Regions from separate parts of the Rhodococcus sp. 27YEA15 genome, predicted to be linked through region 2. Evidence: riboswitches for the same ligand, from Rfam matches in the RefSeq annotation. Region 2 holds a riboswitch; the other holds the start of a gene.
The links. Region 2 has a riboswitch for S-adenosylmethionine ahead of ABH922_RS05300 (LLM class flavin-dependent oxidoreductase). Riboswitches for the same ligand answer to the same signal wherever they lie in the genome.
Positions count from the first base shown of each region.

Region 1: linked by a shared signal. The riboswitch ahead of ABH922_RS18070 (amino acid ABC transporter permease) and the one ahead of ABH922_RS05300 (LLM class flavin-dependent oxidoreductase) in region 2 are both predicted to bind S-adenosylmethionine.

Region 1 covers NZ_JBMHHW010000001.1:3,877,594-3,882,010, forward strand. The annotation lists gene ABH922_RS18060 (ABC transporter substrate-binding protein) at 1-771, opposite strand, end outside; gene ABH922_RS18065 (amino acid ABC transporter ATP-binding protein) at 807-1,631, opposite strand; gene ABH922_RS18070 (amino acid ABC transporter permease) at 1,628-2,599, opposite strand; SAM riboswitch class I at 2,847-2,941, opposite strand; gene ABH922_RS18075 (sulfite exporter TauE/SafE family protein) at 3,143-3,910, shown strand; gene ABH922_RS18080 (HAD-IIA family hydrolase) at 3,948-4,417, shown strand, end outside.
Region 2 covers NZ_JBMHHW010000001.1:1,136,378-1,140,794, reverse strand. The annotation lists gene ABH922_RS05310 (stealth family protein) at 1-1, shown strand, start outside; gene ABH922_RS05305 (NtaA/DmoA family FMN-dependent monooxygenase) at 55-1,422, opposite strand; gene ABH922_RS05300 (LLM class flavin-dependent oxidoreductase) at 1,440-2,666, opposite strand; SAM riboswitch class IV at 2,752-2,867, opposite strand; gene ABH922_RS05295 (phosphodiesterase) at 2,945-3,850, opposite strand; gene ABH922_RS05290 (TerD family protein) at 4,180-4,417, shown strand, end outside.

The DNA.
Region 1 (4,417 bases), 2.7 Mb from region 2:
GAACTCGCCCACCACTTCGGTTTCACCGGACTGCTTGGCGTGGAACTGCGAGGACGGGTTGGGACCGAAGTAGGCGTCGATACGGCCGGACTGCAGCGGCAGGTAGTAGTCGGTGGTGTTCTGGTAGTAGACGATGTCGGTCGGTGCCAGACCGGCCGCTACGTTGTCTTCACTCCACTTGACCAGCAGCGCTTCCTGATTGGTTCCGGAGCCGACCGCGATCTTGCGCCCGGCGACGTCCTTGGGTTCCTTGATGGAGATTCCGGAGCCCTTCTTCGCCTCGAACGCGAGCGTGTCCAGGCGGTAGGTGGCGAAGTCGTACTTTTCCTTACGCTCTTCGGTGACCGTCACGTTGGAGATGAACGCATCCGTCTCGCCCGAATCGACGCGAACGAAGTTCTGTGCCCAGTCCGCCGTCTGCAGATCCACCTTCAACCCGAGCACGTCCGCGATCAGGTAGGCGAAGTCGGTTTCCGATCCGATGAGGGTCTTGTCGTCGTCGGCGTAGAAACGCAGCGGCGGAGCGGATCCGGCGCTGCCGGTCACGCGTAGGGTGCCGCGGTCACGAATGTCCTGCGGGACCTCCGCCGCAATAGAATCCACCTTGTCGGTGGAGATCCGGTCCTGGTCCGCGGTGAGGTTGTAGCCGGATGCGGAAGTGACGGTGCCCGCGTCGGAATCGGCATCGGCACTGCTGCACGCTGCACTGAGCAATCCGACCGTGGCGAGTGCCGAAATCAGGAAGGTAGCGCGCTTGGATCGGGAAGACATCTATTTTTCCTTTCGGGAAACAAACTGAGTGCGCGTCAGAGAACGCGGGAGAGAAAAGCTTTCGTTCGTTCGTGGGTAGGGTTGTCGATCACCTGGGAGGGTGGGCCCTGTTCGACGATGACGCCGCCGTCCATGAAGACCGCGGTATCGGCCACCTCGCGGGCGAACCCCACCTCGTGAGTGACGATCACCAACGTCGCACCGTCGCGGGCCAGTTGCGCCAGTACCTCGAGCACTTCGCCCACCAGTTCGGGGTCGAGCGCCGACGTCGGTTCGTCGAAGAGGATGACGGCCGGCCGCAACGCCAGTGCCCGGGCGATCGCGACGCGCTGCTGCTGCCCGCCCGAGAGTTGACGCGGATACTGATCGGCCTTGTCCGCCACTCCTACTCGCTCGAGTAATGCTCGCGCCTCGCGATACACCTCGTCCCGATCACGCTTCTGCGCCGACAGCGGCGCCTCCACCACGTTTTCGAGGGCGGTCAGGTGGGGAAACAGATTGAAATTCTGGAATACGAAACCGATGTGCGAACGCTGCTTGAGAACTTCTCGAGGACGTAACTCGTGCAGTCGGTTTCCCTTGCGCCGGTAGCCGATCAGCTCACCGTCGATGCGCACCGTTCCCCGATCGACTTTCTCGAGGTGGTTGAGGGTACGCAGTAGCGTCGACTTACCGGATCCGGACGGCCCCAGGATCACGGTCACTTCGCCCTTGCGCACCAACAGGTCAACGCCGGCAAGTACTTCCAGGGTTCCGAACGACTTGTGAATCCCGCGTGCCTCCACGGCATACGCGGTGTCCTCGGTTACTGCGGTTGCAACTACCTCGGTTGCGGTACCGTCGACCAGTTCTGTGCTCATCGGGAAGCGCCTCTCGGAATGTCGAGGCGCGCGTCGCGGATCTCGACGAATTTACTTCGGATCTTCTGCAACGGCGTCTGTGGTAACGAACGTGCCGAGCCGCGGGCATAGTGCCGTTCGATGTAGTACTGGGCGATCGAGAGCAATGTTGTCAAGATGATGTACCAGATGGTCGCGACCATCAGCAGCGGTACCACGCGGCCGCTGCGTCCGAAGATCACCTGGACCTGGTAGAAGAGTTCGGCGATCGCCATGGTGGACACGATCGAGGTGCCCTTGAACAGTCCGATGACCTCGTTGGCGGCGTTCGGGAGAATGCCACGCATGGCCTGGGGAAGAACGATCTTGAAGAACTGTCGGGCCCGCGGAATCCCGAGTGAGTGCGCCGCTTCGATCTGCCCCTGATCGACGGAGATGATGCCGGCGCGAATGATTTCCGCCGAGTACGCCGCCTGATGCAGCGCCAGCCCGATGACGGCGGCGGTGAATCCGCCGATCACACCGCTGACCTGGAACGTGAAGAATTCGGGTCCGAAGGGGATTCCGAGTGACAAGCTCTGGTAGAGGTAGGTGATGTTGAACCAGAACAGCAACTGCACGATCAACGGGATCGAGCGGAAAGCCCAGATGTACGTCCAGGAAATCACCTGAAGCACGGGGTTGTTCGACAGTCGGCCGATCGCCAGGAAAATACCGATTCCGAATCCGAGGACCGTGCCCCACAACGTCAGCTTGACGGTCATCCACAACGCTGCCAGTACCGACTTCGCCGTGAAGTACTGGGCAAATGTCGGCCAGTCCCAACCCGGGTTGGTGGCCAATCCGTGAATGAACTGCGCAAGCAGCACCAGCACTACGACACTGACCACCCATTGGCCCGGATGCCAGGTCCTGGCGACTACCAGTTCGGAATCGGGCAGATTCTCGTACTCCGACTCTTTGCTGCGAACATCGGTGGGCGCACTCACTGTGAGCTCCGGGGGTGGGTGGACATCGCGAACAGGCCTTTCGAGTGCAGCTCGTCGAACGCCGTCGCGTCGAGCACGGGGCGGTGAGCCGGGGAGGAAGATGGTTTTCACTGCGGGGCGGCACCGTGGACCGGCCGGAAGAGCCGTGGTCCGCGCTGTCGACTCAGCGACAGTGACAGGAGGCTGTTCGGCACAGATCTATGTGACGACGACTGTGCCCGGCGTGCGAGGTGGTTTCCATGAGACTCCTCCATCGGTCCTGGCGGTAGCACCCGCACCCGATCACTCGGGGGGTTGCTGCGACGTCGACGAGCCAGGTCTCTCGGTCGCTCTGGATGGTGCCCAAAGACTAGACGCAGAATCGAAGATCGTCAAATTCTGTATTGCATTGTGCTGCAATAACAATAGTCGAAAAATAGTATTGGAATCGTCTTGATTTCAAGCCTGTCGCATCACCGGTGGGCCGTGTTTAATTCTTTGCCTGTCGACAGCAGACCCAACCGGGCGCTCGAAGCCCTCGACTGCTGCCGTAGCCTCTGCCGAGTGAACGGACTGGAAGCAATTGTCATCCTGCTGGCGGGGGTCGGCGCCGGGGCGATCAATGCCGTAGTCGGCAGCGGCACTCTGATCACCTTCCCGACTCTGGTGGCATTCGGAATGCCGCCGGTGACCGCCACGATGTCCAACGCGGTCGGACTCGTGGCGGGCGGAGTCTCCGGCACCTGGGGGTACCGCCGCGAGTTGGCCGGTCAATGGAACCGTCTCCGCTGGCAGATCCCCGCGTCCGTCGTCGGTGCGGTGCTCGGCTCCTGGCTGCTGCTGCATCTGCCGGAAAAACTGTTCGAGACCATCGTGCCGATCCTGCTGGTACTCGCACTGGCACTGGTGGTCCTGCAACCGCGCATCCAGGCATGGGCGAAGAAACGCTCGACGGAAGAAACCGGCCTCTCGGCGAACCGACTCGCGTTGCTCACCACCGGGACATTCCTGGTCGGCATCTACGGCGGCTACTTCACCGCCGCCCAAGGCATTCTCCTGATCGGGGTGATGGGAGCCATACTCCCGGAAACCCTGCAACGGATGAACGGTGCGAAGAACCTGCTCTCACTCCTGGTCAACATCGTCGCCGCTGCCATGTACATCACGTTACGATTCGATCAGATCAATTGGGCAGCAGTAGGTTTGATTGCGGCAGGCTCCCTCGTCGGCGGCGTACTCGGCGCCCGGTACGGACGTCGCCTCTCCCCCACGGCACTGCGCGCGACCATCGTCGTCGTCGGCCTGATCGGACTGTGGCGGCTACTGGCTTGACTGCCCACATTCAGGCCCGCTCGCTCATACTGGACACATGAGTACCACAGAGGAACAGACCGGCTGGACGTACCTGATGGACATGGACGGTGTTCTCGTCCACGAGGAGCACATGGTTCCGGGAGCCGACACCCTACTGGCCGAATTGACGGCCAACGAGATTCCGTTCATGGTGCTCACCAACAACTCCATCCGGACTCCGCGGGATCTGCGTGCACGTCTGCTCAATTCCGGCCTCGACATCCCGGAGGAGTCCATCTGGACGTCGGCATTGGCCACCGCGACGTTCCTCGCCAGTCAGCGCCCCGGCGGCAGCGCGTACGTCGTCGGCGAATCCGGTCTGACCACCGCACTGCACGACATCGGCTACGTCTTGACCGACAGCGACCCCGACTACGTGGTCCTGGGCGAGACCCGCACGTATTCCTTCGAGGCGATCACGACGGCGATCAGGTTGGTCGAACGGGGATCACGCTTCATCGCCACCAACCCCGACGCCACCGGCCC
Region 2 (4,417 bases):
AAAACGCCGCTGGGGCCGCCCTTTCGGACGACCCTAGCGGATTCGATCTTGTGGTTACCGCACTGCGGCCGGTTCGCGTTCGGCCGGTACGGCGAGGCCCAGATTCTCACGCAACGTCGTACCCGTGTACTCGCTGCGCAGAACACCACGATCTTGCAGGAGCGGCACCACGTCGTCGACGAACTCGTCCAGACCGGTGGGCACGAGATGCGAGCCGATGATGAAGCCGTCCGAGCCGTCCTGTTGGACGAAGGAATCGATCTTTTCTGCCACCTGTGCAGCGGTGCCGACGATCGGTCCGCGCTCGAACTGGTCGATGACGACCTCTCGCAGAGTGAGCTTCTTGCTCTCCGCGACGGCCCGCAACTTGGCGACGGTGGCGAACCTGTCCTGGTAGATGAAGGCCTTACCCTGGATGATCGGCGGCGCTTCGGGATCGGGATCGATGTCGGGTAGTGGTCCCTCGGGATCGTAAGCCGAGAGATCACGATTCCAGATCTGTTCGAGGTGAATCCGGGCCGTCTGACCGGTGACCTGCTGATTGCGGACTTCCCGGTACTTCTCGATGGCGTCGGCCTCGGACGTCCCGATGACGAAGCTCGCCGACGGCAGGATCTTGATGTCCTCGGGTGCACGGCCCGCTGCCACGGCCCGCGCCTTGATGTCACGGTAGAAGTCCGATGCCTCGGGCAGACTGCCGTACGGCGAGAAGATCGCGTCCGCGTTCGCCGCCGCGAAATCACGGCCCTGTGGCGACACACCGGCTTGCAGCTGAACCGGCCGCCCCTGCGGGCTGCGCGGAACCGTGAATCGGCCACTGACATCGAATTGGTCGCCGTGATGCGCGAATTCACCGGCATCCGGACGTGCCAGGAATCGACCGGACTCCTTGTCGGCAACGATGTCGTCGCTGCTCCACGAGTCCCACAGCTCGCGGATCAGCGCAACGGTTTCCGCTGCGCGCTCGTAACGCTTGGCATGATCGAGGTACCCACCGCGACGGAAGTTCCCACCGGTGAAGGCATCGAAGGACGTCACGACGTTCCAGGCCGCCCGGCCGCCGGACAACTGGTCGAGCGTGGCGAATTGGCGTGCCAGTTCGAACGGTTCGTTGAAGGTCGCGTTGATGGTCCCGGCCAGACCGAGATGCTTCGTCACCGCCGCCAGTGATGCGAGGACGGTGAAGGTGTCCGGGCGTCCGATGATGTCCTGGTCGAAGATCTGGCCGGCCCGTTCACGAAGCGCCAAACCTTCGGCGAGGAAGAAGAAGTCGAACTTTCCGCGCTCGGCGGTGCGGGCGGTGTGCGCGAACGACTCGAACTCGATCTGGCTTCCCGCCTTGGGATCCCACCACGCGGTGTGGTGGTTGACCCCACCGAGGTAGGCGCCCAGAATAACCTGCTTACGCTGCTGAGAACTCATGATCTGACACTCCTCGTTCAGGCGGCCGACGTGTCGGCGGCGTAGCGGTTGGGGACCTCGGTCGAGAGGCCGAGCAGGCCGCGCAGATTGGTGTGGGGGTACTCGGTTCGGAAGGCTCCACGCTGTTGCAGCAGTGGAATCAGATCGGACGAGATCGCATCGAGATCGTCGACCGCCACTCCCGGACGCAGACGGAATCCGTCGAGCCCCAAGCCCTGCCACTCGGACAACCGATCGGCAAGCTCGGCTGCCGAGCCGGTGAAGATCACCGCATCGGAGTGGTATTCCTTGCCGGACAGCGCATTCAACCTCTCCAGCCGCGCGCGCCCGGTCTCCGTTGCCGAGTCCAGGAAGATCACGATGTCGGCGTAAACCTGAAGATCAGGGCCGCTGCGTCCGACACTGTCCTGTGCGGTGCGCACCTCGGCGAGAATCGAGGTGACCTGCCCGTCGTCGCGGGGCGTGACGAACACCAGATCAGCCGATCGAGCGGCCAGCTCGTACGGTACGCGCTGATGAGCCAACGCGGTCACCACCGGCTGCCCCTGCGGCGGCCGCGGCGTGATCGACGGGCCTCGCACGGACAGATATTCACCCTCGAAGTTGATGTAGTGCAGCTTGTCCCGATCGATGAATCGTCGTGTCTCGACGTCCCTGATCTCGGCATCGTCTTCCCAGCTGTCCCAGAGTCGGCGAACGATCTCGACCGCTTCGGCGCTCTCGTCGAACAGTTCCTTCACGAAGTCCGGGAGTGTGCCACCGTGAATCGATTCGCGCTCCTGCTCGGTCAATGCCGGGATGGAACGGCGGCCGAAATGCGCCGATTCGGATGCCGAGGCCGATACCTTGACCTGCCAGCCTGCCCGCCCGCCAGAGGTGTAGTCCAATGTCGCGATGGCTTTGGAAACGTGGAAGGGTTCGGTGTGGATGGTGGTGACAGTGGGAATGAGCCCGATGTTCTTGCTGACCGGCGCCACTCTCGCCGCCACCAGATGGGCGTCGAGGCGGGCCCGAACCTCGTCGACCACGTCGGTGAGCGGTTCGAGCGGATTCGACGGCACCGAGAGACTGTCCTCGATGGTCACGAAATCGAGCAGCGACCGTTCCGCCGTAGCCACCAGGTCGGTCCAGTACGGCGCGGAGAACAGTTCGGTCGGGCGTGAGTTCGGTTCTCGCCACGCAGCTGGGTGCCAGCCCGCACCGTCGAGCGCGACGGCGAGATGGAGGGGAAGAGAGGATGTCATCGGCATTTACTCCTGTTCGAGTACCACTCGGGAGCGCACAGTACCGGTCGTGAACGCATCGAGATCGCCGATGCTCGCGTACCGCAACTGCCGCTTGCGATGCGCGATCTCACGCATCACCAGGTGTGATTCCGGGGCACCCCATCGGCATGAAGGGTTGCCGTCCAGCTAGCCGGTCCTTGATCGCTGGAGCTCTGCACCTTCCCCGACGATAGTGCTCGGACACCGCACCGACAATCGTCCCGGTACCGCTGTGGCGGCTTCAGCGGTCCGTGACCTCACACTTTGGTGCGGCTGACAGTTTCGCTCTCGAGGATTCGAACCTCCGCGCGCGCCAAGCGACGCTCGGCTTCCGCTGCGGCCACCGGCTCGCCCACCGACGCGTACTCCCCGAGCGGAACCACCGAATGCACGATCGTCTCGTCGTAGACGTGAACGAGATTGCAGCCTTGCGCACCGTCTCGGCCACGCTGCCCGCCCACCACCACATTGAGATCCTGGGTGTAGCACGTCGACGATGCCACCGACACCGGAATTCCGGCGAACGTCGCCGACGTCGAGAAATGCAGATGACCGGCCAGAATCGCGCGTACGTCGCTGCCCCGCAGCACATCGGCCAATCGAGACTGCTCACGCAACTCTACCAACACCGCCAGGTCCTGGACACACGGCACCGGCGGGTGATGCATCGCCACGATGGTGCCGTCCCGCGCTGGAACGGTCAATTCGCTTCGTAGCCAGTCCAACTGGTGGTCACTGAGCTCACCGTAATGTTGACCGGGCACCGTCGAATCCACAGTGACGAGACGAAGACCGTCGATGTCGTAGACCCGATCGAGCGGAAGTTCGCTCGGCGCCTCACCGAGCAGTACCGACCTGAGTTGACCACGGTCGTCGTGGTTACCCATCGCCCAGATGATCTGCGTACCGAGTTCCTCGACCACCGGGTCGACAATCTCCTTGAGCGTCGCGTACGCGTCACGATCTCCCTGATCGGTCAGATCGCCGGTGAACACCAACGCATCAGGCTTGACCCCGGATGCCACGAGCCCGTCGAGGACCTGACTCAGCCGCTTCGACGCGTCCACCGCGTCGTAGAGTTCACCTTCGGCCACCAGATGTGTATCGCTCAGATGGACCAGGAAATGTTTCGGACGCGGATACTCGGCATTTCGCGCACTCATCGGTTACTCGCTTCCGCTCGTTGTTCCCCGGAACGATGTCGACGCCGACGCCTCGGTACCGCTGTCTCCGACCATCGACACTAGTCAATCGAGCACGGGTGTCGACCCGGGGTGTCTACGACCAACAGAAAGCGAACTCGGCGTAGCACTCCGATATCCGACAACACGCCCTCTTTTCGGCCGGTCCGCGACGATCCGATTCGAACGACACCGCCACGATCTCAGCTCTGCGGCAACGCACATCCCGCTCACGGTAGTGTGAATACGGAACCGACCAATCAGCACCCCGAACGAAGAGACAAACCTTCGTTCGAATGAGAGGAACCTCGATGGGCGTCACACTTGCCAAGGGCGGCAACGTATCTCTGTCCAAGGCCGCACCCAACCTGAGTAGGGTCGCAGTCGGCCTCGGCTGGGATGCACGCAGCACCAGCGGTGCCGATTTCGACCTCGATGCGAGCGCACTGATCACCGGTGCCGACCGCAGAGTCCTGTCCGACCTGCACTTCGTCTTCTACAACAACCTCCGCTCGCCCGACGGTTCCATCGAGCACACCGGCGACAATC